DNA from 4 places in the Paenibacillus sp. FSL P2-0089 genome. Region 1 is predicted to be linked to each of the others. Evidence: predicted binding sites of a transcription regulator. Region 1 holds the regulator's gene; each other region holds the start of a gene.
What was found. Region 1 encodes Rex, which represses fermentation and respiration genes when NADH is low (regulators of the CRP and FNR family bind a similar motif). Its sites were predicted from a motif close to TTGTGAAATATTTCACAA; they were not measured.
Positions count from the first base shown of each region.

Region 2: a site for Rex is predicted at 3,602-3,619, ahead of pflB (formate C-acetyltransferase). Genes of this name have one in related genera too.
Region 3: a site for Rex is predicted at 1,951-1,968, ahead of NST69_RS07290 (flavocytochrome c). Genes of this name have one in related genera too.
Region 4: a site for Rex is predicted at 2,591-2,608, ahead of NST69_RS29080 (formate/nitrite transporter family protein). Genes of this name have one in related genera too.

Region 1 covers NZ_CP152006.1:4,571,698-4,577,643, forward strand. Annotated here, with positions in the region: gene NST69_RS19140 (AAA family ATPase) at 1-762, opposite strand, end outside; gene NST69_RS19145 (hypothetical protein) at 755-1,297, opposite strand; gene NST69_RS19150 (aminoglycoside adenylyltransferase domain-containing protein) at 1,523-1,690, opposite strand; gene NST69_RS19155 (DUF5590 domain-containing protein) at 2,002-2,523, opposite strand; gene NST69_RS19160 (amidohydrolase) at 2,553-3,854, opposite strand; gene NST69_RS19165 (redox-sensing transcriptional repressor Rex) at 3,844-4,494, opposite strand; gene dinG (ATP-dependent DNA helicase DinG) at 4,644-5,946, opposite strand, start outside.
Region 2 covers NZ_CP152006.1:4,818,331-4,824,276, reverse strand. Annotated here, with positions in the region: gene NST69_RS20375 (extracellular solute-binding protein) at 1-71, shown strand, start outside; gene adhE (bifunctional acetaldehyde-CoA/alcohol dehydrogenase) at 824-3,445, shown strand; gene pflB (formate C-acetyltransferase) at 3,708-5,946, shown strand, end outside.
Region 3 covers NZ_CP152006.1:1,811,006-1,816,951, forward strand. Annotated here, with positions in the region: gene NST69_RS07280 (FMN-binding protein) at 1-38, shown strand, start outside; gene dcuS (DcuS/MalK family sensor histidine kinase) at 243-1,856, shown strand; gene NST69_RS07290 (flavocytochrome c) at 1,984-3,543, shown strand; gene NST69_RS07295 (FAD-dependent oxidoreductase) at 3,627-4,865, opposite strand; gene NST69_RS07300 (hypothetical protein) at 5,054-5,287, shown strand; gene NST69_RS07305 (spore coat protein) at 5,320-5,718, shown strand; gene NST69_RS07310 (Lrp/AsnC family transcriptional regulator) at 5,887-5,946, shown strand, end outside.
Region 4 covers NZ_CP152006.1:6,829,254-6,835,199, reverse strand. Annotated here, with positions in the region: gene NST69_RS29090 (hypothetical protein) at 1-728, opposite strand, end outside; gene NST69_RS29085 (FAD-dependent oxidoreductase) at 1,106-2,470, shown strand; gene NST69_RS29080 (formate/nitrite transporter family protein) at 2,709-3,536, shown strand; gene NST69_RS29075 (MFS transporter) at 4,078-5,289, shown strand; gene NST69_RS29070 (GNAT family N-acetyltransferase) at 5,349-5,873, shown strand; gene NST69_RS29065 (MOSC domain-containing protein) at 5,863-5,946, shown strand, end outside.

The DNA.
Region 1 (5,946 bases):
AATCGACTTGCGGCCCTTCTTGTCAGGCATATCCACCTGAATATGGCGGTCAAAACGCCCCGGGCGCAGCAGCGCAGAATCAAGCATCTCCTTGCGGTTCGTTGCGGCTACCAGCAGGATGCGCGGGGTATCGTTGTTATAAATTCCGTCCATCTCCGTCAGCAGCTGATTGAGGGTCTGATCATATTCGCGCTGTTGTCCGCCTTCGCGCTTCCCGCCGATGACGTCGATTTCATCAATGAAAATAATGGCGCTTTGCTTATTCTCCTTGAGTGCGCGTGTGCGGGCATCCTTGAACAAATCGCGTACGCGTCCCGCACCCACACCGACATACATCTCAACGAATTCACTACCCGAGGCAGCTACAAACACGGAGCCCGTATAATGCGCCGCAGCCTTGGCCATCAGCGTCTTTCCTGTTCCAGGAGGACCTGTAAGCAGAATCCCCTTGAGCGGGCGAATCCCGAACTTGCTGATTTCTTCATGCCGGATCAGGAAGTCCAGCGCTTCACGCAGCTCCTGCTTGGCATTGTCCTGTCCGCCGATCTCTTCAAAGGTCAGCTTGGAGGGGCCGTTCTTCTTACGCTTCTTATCTGCACCTGCATTGACGGTCAGACCGCCGCGGGCATGGGCAATGAACAGGAGCGCGGCCACCATACCCATCGCTATGATTACAGGGAAGATATTAATCCCCACAAAAGCCATAAAAATCAGCATGACCGGAATGAATCCAGCTACAACCTCTTTCCAGTACTTAGGCATTGTTCCACACTCCCATCTTGGCTGCTGCACGCGGCAGAATGATAAATTTGCTCTCTGTGCCGTTGCTCAGGCTTACATATACATTATTGTCGTCAATCTCTGTGGTAGCTGTAACCCCGCTGTACTTGCTCTCCTGCTCCTTCAATCCGTCCAGCTTGGCTGGTATCAATGTATACTTCCGGCTCTCCATCGCTTCTGCTACAGAGAACATCGCTTTATCCCAATACTCATCCAGCAGTTCACTCGGCTTCTGTTCCACATCCAGCTTCAGGGTCCGTCCGTCAATAGCAGTGCTGCCTTCTCTTGATACATACTGCACCAGTTCACGTAATTTCGTGCCCGGCTGCAAATCCAGTTTCAAAGTGACCTCATTGCGTTTAATAGTAATATGGGAATCCTTCACTCCCTCGTAGGATGATACCAGCTTCTGCAGCGGCTCCTGCACCGCGAATGTACGGTAAGAATACCAGCCACCAAACAATAATGCAGCAGACAGCAGAGACGTTAGCAGTACAGGCACAAGACGAAGTTTCAAGAAACGTCCTCCTCTCAATAATGACCGAGCATAACTCTATAATAAAGACCAGCCAGCGTGTCTAGCGCCCATCCGAGACTGACATGCTCTTAAGCATGTCTTAGTACAAGTAGTAGTATATCATAGGTGTATATACGATTTTACATAAAGTTGTGAATATATTTAAAATTTTTGATACTAATTTCTGGATGTTTCAATAGATAATCATTTTAGACCGGCCAACTGTTACTCCAGATTACGCTTGATTTCAGCCATCATATATTCTGCAAAATCAGTTAATTCGCGCGGTTCATAGCCTTCGGCGACTGCCGCACCGCAATATTCCTTCAGACACTGTCTAAGCAAGCCGTGATAGACTTCCGGCAACTGCTGCAGCCCCCACTCCCTGGTGATTTCTTAATATGCAAAATCCGCCGCCAGATCAGCATCCTCAAAGCCGCCGCACACATAATTCTCATCAGTTCTGTACCGCTCTAAATGCGCTTCCGAATGACGATCAGCAGATCAATTTCGCTTTAATCATCCAAATGTGCTAAAATTTCCTATTTCATCTTCCTCGACATATATGTAGGTTAGCGCTAGCAGACGAGGTATACACTCCGTATATCAATTGATGTATCTCAAACTTTTCAACATGATGGATAAAAAAACGGAGGAACAGATAATCTGTCCCCCCGTTTTTATTCTGCCGCTCACCGCTTAGCTTAACGGTTCGGCAGGCTGTACCCCTCACCGATGGCGCTGCCATCCTTGAAGCGGTAGAAGTTGTAATAGAATCGCCCGTCTTTTTTGTAAAATAGCTGCCAGGCATATTCCCCGTTGTATACACCGGGCAGCAGCCGTTCGATCGTAATATCCGGCAGCTGGGCGGCTATGATTCCGCGCATTTTCTCTTCTGAGGTGCCATTGCTCAGTTCCTCAGCATACAGGTCGTTGTCGCCTCCGGCAGGCTTGCCCTCCAAGGTGAAACGGACCCACACCATCAGCTCGGTCCCTGCTTCATTTTTACCGGTCAGCACCCAATAGATCTCATTCTCATTCCAGACAGATTTCTGAGCCTTGGTTACCTCTGTTAGTCCGGCACGCGCCCGGGCCAGCTCCTTGGCCTCACTCCGCTCGTTCCACTGGTCCTTCATAATGTAGGCATAGAACTGGCTTAGTCCGAACAGAAGGAGCAGCACCACGGTAATCCCCAGCCAGATCCATTTTCTCCTCTTCTTCTTCACCACGCTGCTTCCTTTCCCGTTCCCCTGAATTACCGTTTAAGCAGGCTCTCGAACGTCTCCTGTGCTTTGCGGCGGATGGCTTCTTCATCAAGTGTCAGGCATTGTCCATGCTTCACAACCTGCTGGCCGTTCACCCATACATGCTCCACATCCTTGGCACTTGCCGAATATACGGCATGGGAGAGCAGATCGGTATGCGGCAGCAGATGAGGCTGGTCAATATCAAGTGCGATGAAGTCGGCCTTCATTCCTGCTGCAAGCCGGCCTACCCCGCTTAGGAAAATAGACTGAGCCCCATACTCCGTAGCCATCAGAAGCGCCTCAGGAGCCGGTACCGCTGTAGGATCACCGCTTACACCCTTGTGGATCAGAGCCGCCAGCCTCATCTCTTCGAACATATCCAGATTATTGTTACTTGCCGCTCCGTCTGTACCCAGGGAAACCTTAACCCCGGCTCGCAGCAGCTCAGGAACACGCGCAACACCACTCGCCAGCTTAAGGTTACTGCCGGGGTTATGCGACACGCCAACGTTATAGCGGGCCAGAATCCCAATCTCTTCATCATTCAGATGAACCCCGTGGGCAATGAGCGAAGGACGGGTGAACATCCCGAGCTTCTCCAGATGCGCGACCGGACGCAGGCCGTAGTCGGCCACGTTCTGTTCCACTTCATGGCGCGTCTCGGACATATGGGTGTGCATTGGCAGGTCCAGATCATGGGCAGCCTGCACAAACTTCATGAAAAACTCTGGAGGACAGGTGTACGGGGCGTGCGGTGAGAGCATGGACGTAATTCTGCCGTCAGCCTTGCCGTGCCAGTTACGGGCAAAAGCAATCGCCTCAGCGAGCTTCGCTTGCTGTACCTCTTCCGGGCACAGCCCAATTACGCCGCGCATTAACACCGCACGAATACCGGACTGCTCGGTCACTTCCGCTACCCGGTCCATATGATCATACATATCGAGGAAGGTGGTTGTGCCGCCCTTCAGCATCTCCAGCACGGACAACGAGGTTCCCCAATATACATCATCACCAGTGAATTTCTCTTCCATCGGCCACATCTTCTCCTGCAGCCAAGTCTGAAGCACCATATCGTCGCCGTACCCGCGCAGCAGTGACATTGCAGTATGACCATGGGTATTGACCAGACCAGGCATGAACAGCAGACGGCTGCCGTCTACGACCTGTGCGCCATCCTCCACTACCGGCTCAGCTTCACCTATGTAAGTAATCAAATCATTCTCCAGGGTCATGTACCCGCTCAGTACCGGCTTGTCACTGCCCGGAACCAGGAAGTGCCCATTCTTGATTATCGTGATCTTACTGCTCATCTTCAGCCTCATCCTTTCCATCATGCAGATAATAGGCCAAGCTCTGCAGATCTGTGGTGAAATCTGCGGCATGAATCCGGATATTGGCAGGCGTCTTGAGAATAACCGGTGCGAAGTTCAGAATCGCCTCGATACCGGAATCGACAAGAATATCAGCTACGTTCTGGGCTTCGCTGTCGGGCACGGTAATAATCCCGATCCGGATGCCCTGCGAGCGGATTGTACTGCTTAGCTCCTCCATCGGCTGCACAACCAGCGAGTTGATCTGCTGGCCCACCTTCGGCGGGTAGGCATCGAAGATGGCAGTAATCTTCATCGTATCCTTCAAGTAAGCGTTGTAGTTAGACAAGGCATGACCGAGATTACCGGCTCCAACCAGTGCAACATTAATTTGCTGGTCAAGCTTCAGGATATGGCGGATCTTCTCAATCAGATAAGATACATCATAGCCGATGCCTTTTCTGCCAAAATCACCGAAATAAGCCAAATCCTTGCGGATCTGGGCGGGATTCAGATCAAGCTTCTGGCCCAGCTCCTGAGAAGAGACTGTGGAGATTTCACGTTTTTGGAGATCGTTCAGGAAACGCAGGTACACTGGGAGCCTGCGCACGACGGCCTCCGATATTTTATCCGATTTCATGTATTCTCCTCCTTAAAAGTTTTGTTAGCCTACACTTCATTCCGTACAATTATAGCAACCGTGCCCCGCCGCCTGCCGGAGTGGCAGGACAGGCGGGAACGGATCTTCAGGATAATCATGACTTATTAATAATAGCAATAGCAGATGAATTAGGAAACCCCGCCGTCATCCAGCCATTCGGCAATTCTCGGGACCATCTGCTCGGTGAGCATATGCTCCATCTTGGGACCGGGGAGCGAGTACAGGAAGTACTTTCCGTAATGCGATTCAATGACTCTGGTATCGTACACAATTACGATGCCCCGGTCCTGCGCCGTGCGGACCAGCCGCCCGAAGCCCTGCTTGAAGCGGATGACAGCCTGCGGCACGGACAGCTTCATGAACGGATTCTTCTTCTGTGCCTGAAGCAGCTCTGACTTCGCTTCTGCCAGCGGGTGATTCGGCGGCTGGAACGGCAGTCTGACAATCGCCAGGCAGGTCAATGCTTCTCCCGGGATATCCACCCCTTCCCAGAAGCTGCTGGTACCCAGCAAGACCGAAGCCGGGCTGTCCTGGAAGCGGCGGATCAGCTTGCTCCGGCTGCCGCCTTCCACACCTTGTCCGAGCACCGCGATATCCTGTGAGGCAAGTGCCTCCTTCAGCGGTTCATACACCTGACGCAGCATCTTGTAGGAGGTGAACAGCACCAGCATCCGTCCCCGTGTAGTTACAGCTGTCTCGGCAAGGGAGTGCACGAGGGTGTCCACAAAGCGGGCATCCCCAATACTCCCCTTGACGCTCGGGAAGTCCCGGGGGATGACCAGGAGAGCCTGCTCACGATACTTGAATGGCGACGGAAGCAGTGCAGTCATCAGACGCCGCTGCTCTGCAGCCTCGCCAAGCCCCAGGTTATCAATCATGAACTGGAAGGATTTATCCACGGATAAGGTGGCCGAGGTCAGGATAATGCTCTTCTTCTTATCGAAGAACAGCTCCCTGAGCTGGGTGCTGACATCTACAGGAACAGCATACATTTGCAGCGACTTGCCCTTATAATTACCGCTTCCCTCCAGCCAATACACGATATTCTCATCGTTCAGACTCATGAAGAAGCGGATCTGCTCTCTAATGGATGCCAGATCCTTGAATAACCCGCCGATATCGGTCACAAGACTGTCTGAGGAGGATTGGCTGTCCGTGTCTCGCATCTCACTGAGCATTTTGTCGCCCTTGCGGATGATATCGCTCAGACTGAGGTTCAGTGTATTCTCAAGGGCAGCCAGCTCCTCCCAATCCTTCGGCTTCTTGCCCGGCTGCAGGCGTGCCACCAGCTGGCCTGCTTCACCGGCCCCGGCATCGCTGCGCTCAGGCAGCAGGCTGAAGAGCCGGTCGCTGAGCGCATCCCAGGACTCCTTCACCGTCAGCAGATCGGGATAGATCCGGTCGATCACGCCGCTCCATTCGGAAGCCTGC
Region 2 (5,946 bases), 250 kb from region 1:
CGAAGGCCCAGCTTGATGCAGCAGCCGCAACCGTACAGAAGAAATTTTTCGATACCATTAAGGTGGAGTAGCCTGGGATGTCTCTTTCTAGACTTAGGGGAAGAGATGAATAAGGGGGGCAGCAGAGATGCTGTCTCTTTTTTTTCCTTTCAGGAAATTATGCCAATAACATTTTAAGAGGAATCCTGCCAAAAGTGCAACATTACTGCCCCAAAGAAGCGTTCTATGCTGAAATCCTGCACGAACTGCAACAAATTCAGCGCTAACGTGCTCTAAACACCGAAATTTGTGCAAATAATGCAACATTGTACTTGCAACCCGTAAAAGTTATAGAGAAATCCTGCAAAAACTGCAACATTACCATTACTGCTCCTTAAAAGCGGCGGGTGAGAGAGGCATTAGCATCGTTCACCCGCAGGGTAATTTACCGTCCTTTAAAAGGACGGCAAAGCCGTTTCCACTTGGCAGAGATTTATATTTATATTCACCGTCAGAGTGAGTCTGTAGAAGAGCGACGGATGAACCGAAGTGGAGGCTTGGCATTCATGAGCAAAATTCCCGAAGCCCAACCGGCATTGCAAGGCAAGATGGGCCATCAACGCTGCAGACTATCGTATTGCGTTCGCAGAATAGACAAATATTAATTAAATATTACATATAATGTGGAAAAAATACCGGTAAACGATCGAATGAAAGCGCTTTGAAAACAACTCAAAAAAAACTTTAAACTTTGTGAAAGATTTCACTATACAAGGTGAAAAGGATGTGCTAAGATAAATGTATAGAAAGAAACAACCTAAAAATTGACAGGAGGACGAGGGAGATGGCAGTTAAAAACGAAGTCGCCGCCCAAGTGAAACAAACCACCGCTGAAGAGTATATTCAGGTTTTGGTGGATAAAGCAAAGAAAGCCCACGAAGCGTTCATGGGCCTGGATCAAGAGCAGACAAACACAATCGTTCATGCAATGGCGCTGGCCGGACTCGACAAGCATATGTACCTGGCAAAACTGGCTGTTGAAGAAACAGGACGCGGAGTATACGAAGACAAAATTACAAAGAACATCTTCTCCACTGAATATATCTGGCACGGTATTAAGTACGACAAGACTGTAGGCGTTATTGAGGATAACGCTTATGACAGCTTCCAGAAGATTGCTGAACCAGTCGGAATCATTATGGGTATCACACCGGTAACCAATCCAACATCCACCACGATGTTTAAAGCTTTGATTTCCGCTAAGACACGTAACCCTATTATATTCGGTTTCCACCCGTCAGCGCAAGAGTGCAGTGCGGCAGCAGCCAAAATTCTGCATGATGCAGGCGTAGCAGCAGGCGCACCTGAGAACTTCATCCAATGGATTGAGCTTCCTACGATGGACAAAACAAACGCACTGATGAACAATCCGGACGTTGCACTGATTCTGGCAACCGGCGGATCGGCAATGGTCAAGGCAGCTTACAGCTGCGGCAAACCGGCACTCGGCGTAGGTCCTGGTAACGTGCCTGCTTTCATCGAGAAGAGTGCTGATATTGATCAGGCTGTAACAGACCTTATCCTGTCGAAGACTTTTGATAATGGTATGATCTGTGCTTCCGAGCAGGCAGTTATCATTGAAGAAGCCATCTTCGATCAAGTGAAAAAGAAAATGATTGCAAACGGCTGTTACTTTGTGAACAAAGAAGAAGCAGCTAAGCTGACCAGCGGCGCAATGAACGTAGAGAAATGTGCAGTTAACCCGGCTATCGTTGGCCAATCCGCTGTGAAGATCGCTGAAATGTGCGGCATTCAGGTTCCTGCCGGAACGAAGATCCTGGTAGCTGAGCTTGAAGGTGTAGGTACTAAATATCCATTGTCCGCTGAGAAGCTGAGCCCGGTTCTGGCTTGCTACAAAGTGAAGAATGCTGACCAGGGTATCGAGCGCGCAGCTCAAATCGTTGAATTTGGCGGCATGGGCCACAGCTCGGCTATCCATTCCAACAACGAAGAAGTAATCATGAAGTTCTCCAACCGTTTGCAGACCGGACGTATTCTCGTCAACTCGCCATCGACTCACGGCGCAATCGGCGACATTTACAACACTAATATCCCTTCATTGACACTGGGCTGCGGATCTTACGGACGCAACTCGGTATCGCAGAACGTCACTGCAATCAATCTGATCAACGTGAAAAGGGTGAATCGTCGTACCGTGAATATGCAATGGTTTAAAGTGCCTGACAAGATTTACTTCGAAAAGGGAGCCACTCAGTACCTGGCCAAAATGCCTGATATCACACGCGTTGCTATCATCACTGACCCTGTAATGGTTAAACTGGGGTATGTTGAAAGAGTTGAGCACTATCTGCGTCAGCGCCAGACTCCTGTAGCGATCGAAGTGTTCTCGGAAGTTGAACCGGATCCATCGACTACTACTGTAGAAAAAGGTACAGCTATGATGAACAGATTCCAGCCGGACTGCATCATCGCACTCGGCGGTGGTTCCCCAATGGATGCTGCCAAGGGCATGTGGCTGTTCTACGAACATCCGGATGCAGACTTCAACGGCCTGAAACAGAAGTTCATGGATATCCGCAAACGGGTATACAAATTCCCTAAGCTCGGCAACAAAGCGAAATTCGTTGCCATTCCAACCACGTCGGGTACAGGTTCTGAAGTAACATCGTTCGCAGTTATCACAGACAAGACAACAGGCAATAATACCAAGTATCCGCTCGCTGACTATGAGCTGACTCCAGACGTAGCAATTATTGACCCTGAGTTTGTCTACAGCTTGCCTAAGACTGCAGTTGCCGATACAGGAATGGACGTATTGACACATGCTATCGAAGCTTATGTATCTGTAATGGCCAGTGACTATACCGATGGTCTGGCAATCAAAGCCATCCAACTGGTGTTCCAGTGGCTGGAGAAATCCGCACTGCAAGGTGACAAGCTGGCCCGTGAGAAAATGCACAATGCTTCGACGCTTGCCGGTATGGCCTTTGCCAACGCATTCCTGGGGATTAACCACAGCTTGGCACACAAATGGGGCGGACAGTATCACACCGCACACGGCCGTACCAATGCGATCCTGATGCCGCATGTTATCCGTTACAATGCCAAGAAACCTACGAAGTTCGCTTCGTTCCCTAAATATTCGCACTTTGTAGCTGACGAACGGTACGCAGAAATCGCCCGTATTCTGGGATTGCCTGCACGCACTACCGAAGAAGGCGTAACCAGCCTGATCAATGCAATCCGCGACATGAACAAAAAACTCGGTATCGAAGAATCCTTCTCGGCTCTTGGTTTCGATCCTAAGGACTTCGAATCCCGTGTAGACTATCTGGCTGACCGTGCATTTGAAGACCAATGTACTACTGCCAATCCTAAAATGCCGCTGGTCTACGAGCTTGCTGATGTATACCGCAACGCATTCTACGGCAAATTCGATAACTAACTTAACGGTTGCCTGGCAAAGAATAAGGTTAAAGGTTAATATGGGACTGGATGGAAGTGACAAATATCACCGAAAGAGTGATATTTGTCACAGTCCTTTTTCAGAAAATAAACTAAAATGTTTATATAGACAACGATCCCCGTTATGAAGATGTGATTGTGAATTTTATAACAACTATTAGCCTCGGGATCACGAGACACGGGATTAACCTTCAAGCCCGCGATCTCTACAAATATAATAAATATAAATGGAGGGATTTAGCATGTCGGTGATTGAAAAAGAAGTATTAGAAGCAAAATCGGGTTGGAGAAATTTCACAAAAGGTGTCTGGGCCAAGAAAGTTGACGTTAACAACTTTATTGCCAAGAACATCAAGCCTTATGAAGGAACTGAAGATTTCCTGGTTGGACCTACCAGCAATACAACTGAACTGTGGAAGATTATCTCCCAGCTGAGCAAGGAAGAAAGAGAAAGAGGCGGCGTATGGGATGTATCCCTCGATACTGTCTCCACCATCACTTCCCACGCTCCTGGCTACATTGACAAGGACAAGGAACAGATTGTCGGCGTTCAGACTGACGCGCCTTTCAGACGTTCCATTCAGCCGTTCGGCGGTATCAAGATGATGATCGATGCTACTAAGGCATACGGCTTCGAGCTTCCGCAGAATATCGTTGACATGTTCACGAACATCCGCAAAACGCATAACCAAGGCGTATTTGATGCATATACACCAGATATGAGAGCTGTGCGTAAATCGGGCGTAATCACAGGTCTTCCTGATGCTTATGGCCGCGGACGTATCATCGGCGACTATCGCCGTATTGCTCTGTATGGTATTGATTTCCTGATTAAAGACAAGAAGCAGCAACTGGCTGAGCTTGAAGTTGACTCCATGACAGAAGATGTTATCCGTCTGCGTGAAGAGCTGTCCGAGCAAATGCGTGCTCTTGGCGAACTGAAACAAATGGCTGCAGCTCATGGTATGGATATTTCCAAACCGGCTACGAACTTCAAAGAAGCTACACAATGGGTATACTTCGGTTATCTGGCAGCTGTTAAAGAACAGAATGGTGCGGCAATGTCCCTTGGACGCGTATCTTCCTTCCTTGATATCTATGTTCAACGCGACGTTGAAGAAGGTACTCTGACAGAAGAGCAAGCTCAAGAAATCGTTGACCATTTCGTAATGAAGCTGCGTATCGTGAAATTCCTGCGTACGCCTGACTATAACGACCTGTTCTCCGGCGACCCAACTTGGGTTACAGAATCCATCGGTGGTATGGCTGAAGACGGCACAACCCGCGTAACCAAGAACAGCTTCCGCTTCCTGCATACCCTGTACAATCTGGGACCTGCTCCAGAACCAAACCTGACTGTACTGTGGTCCGAGAAGCTTCCGGAAGGCTTCAAAAAATATTGTGCTAAGGTATCTATTGAGACCAGCGCTATCCAATATGAGAACGATGATGTAATGCGTCCATACTGGGGTGAAGATTATGCGATTGCCTGCTGCGTATCCCCAATGCGTATCGGTAAGCAAATGCAGTTCTTCGGTGCCCGTGCCAACCTGGCTAAGGCTCTGCTGTATGCGATCAATGGCGGTAAAGATGAGAAATCCGGTGCTCAGGTAGGTCCTGAATATCCTGCTATCACTTCTGAATACCTGGATTATGATGAAGTAATGAAACGCTTCAAACCAATGATGGAATGGCTGGCTAAGACTTATGTCAATACGCTGAACATCATTCACTATATGCATGACAAATATTCCTACGAACGTATCGAAATGGCGCTGCATGACCGCGACATTCTGCGTACTATGGCTTGCGGTATTGCCGGACTGTCCGTTGCTGCTGACTCCCTGAGCGCAATCAAATACGCTAAGGTTAAGCCAATCCGCAACGAAGAAGGCATTGCTATCGACTTTGAAACTGAGGGTGAATTCCCTTGCTACGGTAACAACGACGACGCTGTTGACGGCATTGCTGTTGAGCTGGTTGAAACCTTCATGTCGATGATCCGCAAAAACAAAACGTATCGTGATGCTGTGCCGACTCAATCGGTACTGACTATCACTTCGAACGTTGTCTATGGTAAAAAGACTGGTACTACTCCTGACGGACGTAAAAAAGGCGAACCATTCGCTCCTGGTGCTAACCCAATGCACGGACGCGACAAGAAGGGCGCACTGGCATCCCTGAACTCTGTTGCCAAACTTCCTTACTCCGATGCACAGGATGGTATCTCGAATACCTTCTCCATCGTTCCTAAGGCGCTGGGTAAAGACGAAGATTCCCGTAAGTCCAACCTGGTCTTCATGATGGACGGATATTTCCACAATAACGCTCAGCACTTGAACGTTAACGTATTTAACCGTGAACAGCTGCTCGATGCTATGGATCATCCGGAGAACTATCCACAGTTGACGATTCGCGTATCCGGCTATGCTGTTAACTTCATCAAGCTGACCCGTGAACAACAGATGGATGTTATCAACC
Region 3 (5,946 bases), 2.8 Mb from region 1:
CGGTGACCCAGGCGCTGGAACAGGCCAAGGAGCAGTAAGCTATCATCTATTTGTCTATACAAGAGTTGTGAAAAGTTCATTCCAGCAAGCCCAGCCCTCCTGTCTCCGGCAGAACGGCTGGGCTTGCTGCATAGTTACATCCCCAGAAACAATCACTCTGGAGTAGCTTTACAAATTCTAGTTCAAATAATATAGTTCGAATGGTATAGGAATATGGGACATGAAGGGAGGTCTTCGCACCAGTGGCCAGGAAAAAAAGCTACAGTCTGCGCACAATGATTGCCGTCATGGTGTCTGCCGTTGTCCTGCTGGTACTGCTGATTTTATATTTTATTTTCCGGAATCAGATTATTCCGCAGACCCGGCAGGCGCTGGAGGATAAGGCGATTACGATTGCCCGTACCATCGCCCTGATTCCGCTGGTCTCTGAGGGACTCAGTGAGGGCAACAGCAAGGAGATTCAGGACTACACCTCAAGGATCGCCCGCCGCAATGATATTATGTTCGTGGTCGTGACAGATATGAAGGGAATCCGCTATTCTCATCCGGATGCTTCGCTGGTCGGTCTGCCCTTTGCGGGAGGCGGCCAGGAGATATCGCTGCGCGGAGGGGAGAGCATCTCCGAAGGGGCTGGTCCGCTCGGCAGATCCCTGCGCGGCTTCGTGCCAGTCTATAACAACCGGGGGCATCAGGTGGGTGTGGTCATTGCCGGTCTGTCCCTGGAGCGGGTCGAGCGGCTGGTCCTGATGAATGAGTGGACGATTATTGCGATTCTGGTCTCGGGAGCCTTGCTTGGAGCGGGAGGAGCATTCATTCTGGCGGCCCGGATCAAGCGGATGGTGTTCGGGATGGAGCCGGAGGACATCTCCAAGCTGCTCCAGGAACGCAGTGCGATGCTGGAATCCACGCGTGAGGGAATTATTGCCGTAGATCAGGAGGCGCGGATTACCATCCTTAATATGGAAGCACAGCGGCTTCTGCGGGCTGCGGGGATTGGCGGGAGCGCCATGAACCGGCAGATTGCCGAGTATTGGCCGGAGCTGGGTCTTGAGCAGGTATTGGCTGAGGGAGAGGGGATACAGGACCGGGAGCTGGAGCTGGGAGACAGCTCTCTTTTGGTGAACAGCCTGCCAGTCCGGGTGAATGGGAACATCGTTGGCGCGATTGCTACCTTCCGGGATGAAACCGAGCTGGCTGTGCTGGCGGAGAAGCTGTCGGGAGTCTCGGTCTATGCAGAAGCGCTGCGCTCCGGTGCCCATGAGTTCATGAACAAGCTGCATGTCATTATGGGCATGACGCATATGGGTCTGTATGATGAGCTGCAGCAATATATTCTGGGAACGGTAAGCAATTACCAGAAGGAGATCGGGTCGATCACAAGACAGATCAAGGACCCGGTGCTGGCCGGATTTCTGCTGGGGAAGCTGAGCCGGGCACGCGAAGCGGGGATGGAGCTGCTGCTGACCGGAGACAGCTATCTGCCGGAGCCGGCTGATCCGCAGGTGATTCATGAGCTGATTACGATTGCCGGCAATCTGCTGGATAATGCCCTGGAGGCGCTGGGGGAGCTCTGTGAGCAACCCGTGAAGCGGGTGGAGCTTGCTTTTCAATATGAAGAAGGGCGGCTGCTATGCGAGGTTAGCGACAACGGTCCGGGAATTCCGGCGGGCCTGGGGGAGAAGATCTTCGTTCAGGGCTACTCCTCCAAGGGTGAACAGCGGGGAATCGGCCTATATCTGGTGAAGAAAAGTGTAGACAAACTGGGGGGTCATCTTGAGCTTGCCGCCGGCTGCGGGCCGGGAGCGCATTTTATCGTGGATGTGCCTTATGAGGTGAAGGAGGAGGAGGGGATGTGAACATTTAAGGTCCATATGCCCGCTTACTTTAGTTACAAAACTCTTTAATAATTTACGGAAGGTTCCACAAACCGCTTCTTTGACGCTATGATAATTGTGAAAATATGCACAAGGGGGCACAACTCACATGAATAAGAGATTAACAGCGGCGCTTATCCTCATTCTCTCTGTGATGCTGGTGATTGCAGGCTGCGGAAGCAACAATGCGGGCAGCAGCAAGAATGAGAGCAAGGGAACAAACAGCGCGACCACAGAGCCTGCAGCAACGGCTACACCTAAAGAGACAGCAGAGGCCGTATCGGGGGCATCCGAAGCGAGCTATACTCCGTATGATCAGTTAAAAGATAAATATGATATCGTCATCGTCGGCGCGGGTGGTGCGGGAATGTCTGCTGCACTGGAAGCCAAAGCGGCCGGCATGAACCCGGTCATCCTGGAGAAAATGCCGGTAGCCGGTGGCAATACAACCAAATCCTCCTCAGGGATGAATGCTTCGCAGACCAAGTTCCAGAAGGAGCAGGGCATCGAAGACAGCAACGAACTGTTCTATGAAGAGACCCTTAAGGGCGGACATGATACGAACAATAAGGAGCTGCTGCACTTCTTCGTGGATCAATCCGCAGGTGCCATTGACTGGCTCGATTCCATCGGAATCCGCCTGAACAATATTACAATTACCGGCGGTATGAAGGAGAAGCGTACCCATCGTCCGGAGGACGGCTCGGCCGTGGGACAATATCTTGTAGCAGGACTTGTCCGCAATGTTCAGGAGCAGGGAATTCCGCTGTTCGTCAATGCGGATGTGAAGGAGCTTACGGTACAGGATGGTAAGGTGAACGGCGTGAAGGTGCTGTTCAACCAGGCCGATGACAAAACGATCAGCGCAGCAGCAGTTATCGTAACCACCGGGGGCTTCGGTGCCAACAAGGAACTGATTGCCAAGGTTCGCCCGGATCTGCAAGGACTGGTAACGACCAACCAGATTGGCAGCACCGGCGACGGCATTGCCATGATTGAGAAGGTCGGCGGAACTACCGTAGACCTGGATCAGATTCAGGTTCACCCGACTGTACAGCAGGAGAAATCCTACCTGATCGGTGAAGCGGTCCGGGGAGAAGGGGCTATTCTTGTATCTGCTGAGGGCAAGCGCTTCGGCAATGAGATGGATACCCGTGACAAGGTGACGGCTTCAATTAATACACTTCCTGAGAAATCCGCTTATCTCGTGTTCGACGCCGGAGTGAAATCCCGTGTCAAGGCGGTAGATCAATACATCAAGATGGGTGTAGTCAAGACCGCAGATACCATCGAGGCACTGGCGGATCAGATGAAGGTTCCGGCCGCTGCACTTAAGACCACCGTGGAAACATGGAACAGTGCGGTGAAAAGTAAGTCGGATGCCGAGTTCGGCAGAACAACCGGTATGGATAATGATCTGTCCGGTGCTCCGTATTATGCGATTCAGATCGGCCCTGGAATCCACTATACGATGGGCGGAGTGGTGATCAACACCAACACTGAGGTCTTGAACAAAGACGGCAAGGCGATTACGGGCCTGTTCGCGGCAGGAGAAGTGGTCGGCGGGCTGCACGGCGAGAACCGCATCGGCGGTAACTCGGTAGCCGAGATTATTATCTTCGGACGTCAGGCAGGGATTAAGTCGGCTGAATTTGTAAAAGCGCAATAAGCTATTATTCTATATTGTTCTCATGTAAAAGGGATGCTCCGCAGCCATCAGGCTATGCGGGCATCCCTTTCTGTGTTGCAGCTCTAAGGCTGTATCGCCGGGGAGGGCGCAGGCTTGGCCGACCGGGTCAGCGAGAACAGCTCCAGCTCCGGACGGCTTTTGCCGGCCAGCGTATCGGCAAGCAGCTCGGCGGCAATCATGCTGTAGACCGTGCCGTTTCCGCCATAGCCTTCAATGAAGTAGCAATGCGGGAATTCCGGGTGCGGCCCCATATAAGGCAGTCCGTCACGGGTGGAGCCGAAGACCGCTCCCCAGGAATATTCGGCCTTGATTCCTTGAAGTTCCGGGAACAGGGCCGTAAGCTCCTCGACCAGACGCTCACACTGGGAGAGGACCCTTACCTCACGCCGCTCCACGCTGGTAAGCTGCTCATCCTTGCCGCCGGCGATAATCCGGCCTTCCGGGGTAGTCCGGAAATACAGATAAGGACGGGCCGTTTCCCAGAGCAGGCTCTGCTCATGCCATTTTGGAAGATGCGGCAGAGGCTCGGTCATAATAGCATAGGTGTTGATCAGCTCTGCTCCCCGGTCCTTCTTCATCTCCTGGGTCTCATACCCCATAGCAAAGACGACTTTCTTTGCAACAATCCGCCCCTGTCCGGTATGACAGATTACGCCGTCTGCCTTGTACTCATAATGAAGGGCTTCGGTATGCTCATAGACCCTTACCCCGCCGGAGTGCGCTTTATGAATCAGGCTGTGTACCGTCCGCAGCGGATTGGTTTCCGCATCTCCTTTGGAATACAGCGCACCTGGTTTGGAGAAGGCGTAATGGGCGCGGATCTTCTCCGCCTCCCAGAACTCCGAGTCGAAGCCGTGCTTGATCAGATTCTCATTCTCCTGCTTCAGCATATCCACATCTTCCGGGACGCTGGCATAGAGCAGACTGGTGCGTTCAATGATCTGCGGATCGATGTCCAGCTTGCCGGGCAGGTCAAGAATCGCACGCATGGCCTGCTGGCAGAGTCTGTAGAACAGCACGCCATTCTCTTCCCCAAAAGTATTCATGCAAGCTGTCAGCGACTTGTCATTGGCGATCTGCAGCAGTCCCGTATTGGCGTGGGAGCTTCCGGTACCGATCGTTCTTTTATCGATAAGAACGGTATCTGCTCCACTGAGGGACATGCGGTAAGACATCATCGCTCCGCCCATCCCGCCGCCTACAATGAGACAGTCGCAGGTTATATCTTCCTCAAGCACCGGATATACCGGAGGCTTGGGCAGTGTGTGTTCCCAGGGCAGTTGCCCGCTGACGAGTTTCATAGATCTGTTCGCTCCTTTATGTCATTCAGAGTAGTATTATTTGCACTATTGAAGAGTCTCATGCGTCAAGACCTTAAGGATTATTCATCATATGTGAGCTTGCTTAATGTACCTTCGGGCACATAAACAGCCTTCTCCGGAAGCATACTAAGGAACGCTTGAACAACCAGAAGGAGGGACTACCGAACATGCAATCTAACCAAATGCAGGCACTTAGCGGAAAAGAATTGGAATACATTGCCGATTCCATTTCCAATGAGGATTTGCTGATTAAGCAGCTCGCGGCTACAGCCGGAACCACTCAGAACTCTGCCGTGCAGGGGATCTGCATCCAGCAGATTCAGAGTCATACCCATCATATGGATATGCTGGTCCAGCTGCTCCATCAGCATCAGCAGTATGCACCGACACAGCCGCAATAACAGAACCCACAAACTCTGAAGGAGGTTTTACTGTGTACGCACAGAATGGAACACCGTTTATGGCGGATGAAGATTTACTGAACACAATTTTGGCTGATCTGAAGCGGACAGTCCGCGAGTACACCACAGCAGCTACAGAATCGAATTGTCCCGCCGTCAGACGGGTATTCAATGATTTGACCATGGATACCCTCAGAATTCAGGGAGAACTGTATATGCAGATGTCGCAAATGAACATGTACACCGTTCCGGGCAAGGCGCTGCGCCAGGATGTGGACAAGCAGATTCAGAGTGCCCAGCAGACCCAGCAGAAGCTGCAGCAGTTCGTGCGTGAGAAAACAGGCGGGGCAGGAGCTTATAACCAGAACTCGAATGTTTCGCAGCATCAGCCGAACGTCCAGCAGCATCATAACGGTTCCTATTATATGTAACCCTGGCGATGGCCCTGTGAAGCATTAGAGCGCTTACCCGGCCATGCAGGAGAAAATATAAAGGGAATGAAGTCAAATAGCCCCGCCTCGGCGGGGTTATTTTGTTTGCAGAACGGCACTTTTCATGTCATATTAATACTAAACTCTTTTTTGCAGGAGGCCCTGAGAATGAATGAATTGAAGAGGAAAGTGCTGGAACTGCTCAAGGAGGACGCGCGAAGCTCAACG
Region 4 (5,946 bases), 2.3 Mb from region 1:
AAAATGAGCAGCGCGCCTAAAAACAGAACGAACACAATGGGACTGGGCGCGCCGCGTAGGCCAAATGTAATCGAAAAACCGATCACAATGGGACCTGGAACGCCGGGTAAGCCAAATGTAATCAAAAAACCGATCACAATGGGACCGGGCGCGCCGCGTAGGCCAAATGCAATCAAAAAACCGATCACAATGGGACCGGGAGCGCCGCGTAGGCCAAATGTAATCGAAAAACCGATCACAATTGAACAGGATGCGCCGGGTAAGCCGAATGTAATCGAAAAACCGATCACAATTGAACAGGATGCGCCGGGTAAGCCGAATGAAATCGAAAAACCGATCACAATGGGACCGGGAGCGCCGCGTAAGCCAAATGTAATCGAAAAACCGATCACAATTGGACCGGGCGCGCCGCGTAAGCCGAATGTAATCGAAAAACCGATCACAATGGGACCGGGCGCGCCGCGTAGGCCGAATGTAATCGAAAAACCGATCACAATGGGACCGGGCGCGCCGCGTAGGCCAAATGTAATCGAAAAACCGATCACAATTGAACCGGGAGCGCCGCGTAAGCCGAATGAAATCGAAAAACCGATCACAATGGGACCGGGCGCGCCGCGTAGGCCGAATGTAATTGAAAAACCGATCACAATTGGACTGGGAGCGCCGCGTAAGCCAAATGTAATCGAAAAACCGATCACAATTGGAGTGGGTCGGGTAGCGTAAGCCAAATATAATCGAAAAACCGCTCACAATTGGACCGGGCGCGCCGCGTAGGCCAGATTCACTCCTGCTGTTTCCTGCTCCTGGCAGACATAATGCCCCTCCTCCGGGGGAAACTAAGCCAAGGTTGAAGAGTGCAGCGGCGGTACAAATGGAGTGGATGATGCGGTGAAACTCCAAAGTTATTAAAATTTGAAATTGTGAACAATGTGAGAAAAATCACAATAACTCTTGCAATGTGATAAATATCACAATATAATCAGTGTATAAAGTGAAAACAATCACAAATGTAAAGTTGTATAAACGCAGTCAGTACAGCACTTTTTTACAGACGCAATCACAAGCCCTACTAAATAAGCTTTTCAACTTGGAGGAGGAAGAAATTATGAAAGTAGCAGTTATTGGATGTACCCACGCCGGAACGGCCGCCATTGTAAATACCGCACAGTTATACCCGGATGCCCAGATTACGGTGTATGAGCGCAACGATAATATCTCATTCCTGTCTTGCGGCATTGCCTTATACGTTGGCGGTGTGGTCAAGGACCCGCAGGGACTATTCTATTCCTCCCCGGAACAACTTGCCGCCCTGGGTGTGCAGACGAAGATGCGTCATGAGGTAATCAACGTGGACACCGCCCGCAAAACCCTAAAAGCCCGCAACCTCGTGACCGGTGAGGAAATGGAAGATACTTATGACAAACTCATTATGACAACAGGCTCATGGCCGATTGTGCCTAAGCTTGAAGGAATAGAGATGGAGGGCATCCTGCTCTCGAAGAACTACAATCATTCCAACACCATTATCGAAGAAGCACAGAAGGTGAACAGAATTACTGTGGTCGGCGCCGGTTATATCGGGGTCGAGCTGGTAGAGGCTTTTCAGATGAATGGCAAGGAAGTTACGCTGATTGATGGGGAAGACCGCATCCTGAGCAAATATCTCGATGAAGAGTTCACCGCACCGATCCAGCAGTCGCTTGAGGATCACGGCATTAAGCTGGCGCTGGGCGAGAAGGTCGCCTCCTTCGCAGGTGAGAACGGCAGAGTGACCAAGGTGATTACGAGCAAGGGTAAACATGAGACGGATCTGGTTATTCTCTGCATCGGCTTCCGTCCGAATACCGAGCTGCTGAAGGGCCAAGTGGATATGCTGCCGAACGGCGCGATTATGGTTAACGATTATATGCAGACCAGCCTGCCGGATGTCTATGCTGCCGGTGACAGCTGCGCGATTCATTACAATCCGACTGGTAAACACGCGTATATCCCGCTGGCCACCAACGCAGTGCGTATGGGAACGCTGGTTGCCCGCAATCTGGTCTCGAACACGATCCCTTACATGGGTACGCAAGGCACATCGGGCATCAAGATCTATGAGGACAATATTGCCGGAACCGGACTGACTGAAGAGGCTGCTGCAGCCGAGGGAATGGATACGGAGAGCGTGATGCTGATCGACAACTACCGTCCGGAGTTCATGCCGACCTTCGAGCAGGTTCAGGTAAAAGTGGTCTTTGACCGTGCCACCCGCCGCATTCTGGGCGCGCAGATTATGTCCAAGATGGATCTCACGCAGTCGATCAATACCGTATCGGTCTGCATCCAGAATAAGATGACCGTGGACCAGCTGGCCTTCATCGACTTCTTCTTCCAGCCGCATTACAACAAGCCATGGAATTTCCTGAACACCGCAGGCCTTCAGGCTCTGCCGAAGCTGGCTGCCGTTAAAGAACCTGTACACGTATAAGAGCTGAATATTTTGCCGGAGCCCGCTTAGGGCTCTTTTTTTGTGAACTCTCGATGCAATGGCAGCCGGGAATGAAAAAAATTTTCTGTACAGCCCGCTTTTATGGTAAATTTGACATGTCAGTGAAAACTTTCACGTGGTTTTTATGATAGTGACTTTTATCACGTAAATGTGATTGGGATCACGTTACAATGGCATAAAGGAACAAATTTTAAGTAATTAGAAGGGGATAGGAATCATGGCTTATAACAAACCGCAGGGAATCGCTGAAGTGACGGTAGAGAACGGAATTAAGAAGGCGCATAATCCGCTCAGCACTGTACTCATTCTCGGTTTCCTGGGAGGAGCGTTTATCGCGCTCGGATTTTTGCTGGATATTCGTGTCATTGCCGGTGCACCCGCTGAGTGGGGGTCCATTGCTAACTTCATCGGGGCTGCGGTGTTCCCGGTTGGACTGGTGCTGGTGCTGCTTGCCGGAGGCGAACTGCTTACGGGCAATATGATGGCGGTGCCGCTGGCTTTTATGGCGAAGAAGATTTCGTTCTGGGAAGTCATGAAGAACCTGGTGCTGATCACGCTCAGCAACCTGGCAGGCGCCTTGTTCGTCGCTTATTTCTTCGGTCACATCGTTGGCCTTACATCAGATGGCGTGTATCTGGAGAAGCTGGTAAGTATGGCGGAGCATAAGATCGATGCTACGTTCCTGCAGGCTTTTATCTCCGGGATCGGCTGTAACTGGCTGGTAGCGCTGGCGGTATGGCTGTCGTACGGGGCAGATAATTTCAGCGGCAAAATCCTCGGTATCTGGTTTCCGACCATGGCGTTCGTGGCCATCGGCTTCCAGCACGTTGTAGCTAACATGTTCCTTATCCCTGCTGCGATCTTCGAAGGGCATTTCACCTGGGCCCAGTACTTCGGCAACTTCGTTCCGGTCTGGCTGGGCAATCTGACGGGCGGCGCGATCTTCGTGGCTGCTGCGTACTGGATGGCTTATTTGCGCAAGGAGCCGGGTGCTGTGAGCCCTTCCGCGGGCGTCCCTGCTGCGGGATTGAAGAAACACGCTTAATCCTTATGGGCCCGGTGTGAATCACATCGCCGGACTGTAACATAGCTTGGCCTAGCACTTCCTGCTTCTCGGCACCCTGCTTCAAGGGATTCGTAGAGACAGGGGGTGTTTTTGTATAAAGATAAGAATTTATATGCTTCGCGTTATAATTATCCTTATCTTTCTCGCTGAAACGGTACCGTCCTGTAAAAGGACGGCAAAGCCGTTTCTACTTGTTTGGTATAGGTACAGCAGGATCATCCTCCGGACAAAACAAAATTCACCGTGCAATCCGATTCGGGGGAACGAAATCGGATCTCACGGTGAATAAAATAGGGAGTGTTTCATATGGATCATTACCCCGGCTTCCGGGGAACGAATCAGTGCCGGCAAGGTATTTTTGTTTACGTGTGAAAGAGCGGGTTATAGAATATAAATATCACAAATTATATCCCGGTTTCCCGCGATACAGCATTAACGCACATGCTTGCCCCGCCCCCTGTTTTGGGATGATACTGGATGGATTAATGACAGCTATGTTACAGGGGATGACAGACAAGATATGAGATTCATGCAGGCCTATCCGAAGGAAATTAAAGTATTCTTGATTGCCAGTCTGATTAATGCTACCGGCAGTGCACTGATGTGGCCGCTGGTTACAATGTATGTATTCGATGAACTGGGACGCAGTATGAAAGACGCGGGAATCGTGCTGCTGGTGCAGTCACTTGGCGGGATTGCCGGTCAGCTGCTGGGCGGTTCGTTGTATCATAAGGTAGGAGTGAACCGCCTGATTGTCGGCGCTTTGGCGATGAATGCCTTGACGCTGTTTGCCCTCCCGTGGGCGAGCGGAAGCTGGAGCGTATTCATAATCGTTATGGGTATGATGGGATTGTTCAACTCCCTCTCCCTCCCGGCGATCCAGGCGTTTATCGGTTTCCGGTTCGCGGAGCAGCGCGCAGAGCTGTTCAATATCATCTATGTTGCCAATAATATAGGGGTAGCCCTGGGAACCGCGCTGAGCGGCTTCCTGGGCAATTATATGCTGAGCTTTGTGCTTAACGGGGTGACCTCGGCCGTATTTGCCGGATTCTTCTTCGTCTATCTGCGTAAGGTAGGGACGGCTCCGGCTCACAGCACAGTATCGAAAAAGCAACCGCAGAATGAAGTGTCGGGCTGGAGACTCCTCGGCCATATACGGATCTATCTGTTCATGGCGGTGGGCTCGATGTTCCTGCTGATCGGCAATTCGATCTGGAACAGCGGAGTCTCGCCGTTCATTATCTCGGAAGGCTGGTCGAAGCAGCTGTACGGCTTCCTCTGGACGCTGAACGGTGTGCTGATCTTCGCGGCGCAGCCGCTGGTCAGCCTGATCAAGCGCGGGTTCGCGCAGACGTCAACTGCGCAGATGACAGCAAGCGCCGTCTTTTACCTGGGCGGGTATGCTGTAATTCTGTTTATGCCAAGCTATCCGGGGATGCTGCTGGGTATGGTGCTGGCTACCCTTGGGGAGATGCTGATCTCTCCGGCGATGCCTTCCTTCATCTCGGAGCATGCCCAGCGCAGCGCGCCGTTCTATCTCGGGCTGAGCGGCGGAATTGGCGCAATCGGCCGTGTCATCGGGCCTTATCTGATGGGTATTCAGTTCGACAGGGGCGGTCTTGCGCCAACCGGCTGGCTGGCTTGTGGCATGGCCGTACTGTCCGTGGGATTCTTCGCGCTCCACGCCTATATGAACCGTTCAGCTGTACGGCTTGAGCGCAGGACTGCATAATCGTTCATGCTGCAACTAATCTTTTTCTATCTGCTTAGTAAGGCAAGGGGGGTATAATAATGCAACCAATTAACAGTGATGCTGCACTGCTTATCCGGCCTTCCGAAATCAGGGATGCCCGTGAGCTGATCGTGCTCGATAATATGATCTGGACGGAGAATACAACCCCGGGTCCGCTGATGTGGCGCTCGCGGGAGGACTATCTGCTGCATGCGCCGCCCGGCTCCCAGCTTGTGGCCTTGCAGGACGGGGAGCTATGTGGTTACGTTGGCTTCGGCTGTCCCAGCGGGATGGAGAGCAACCGCCATGTATGCGAGGTGAATATCGCTGTGCACCCGCGCTTTCAGCGGCTGGGTGTAGGCAGCCGATTGATCGCGGAGATCAAGCGCCATGCCGCGGGGCATGGCATCCGCAAGCTGCGGCTGCGTGTGCTCTCCTGCAATACACCGGCACTTCAGTTCTACCGCAAATGCGGATTCGAGGAAGAGGGACGGCTGCGGGAGGAATTCTACTTAAGCGGACGTTATGTGGATGAGGTATTTATGAGCTGCAGGCTGACGGGAGGAGAAGGGGATGGAGAGTGAAGTGAAGATGCAAGTCGTCTCGCTTAATGTAGGCAAGCCGAAGACGGTGGAGTACCGCGGTAAGCCGCTGGAC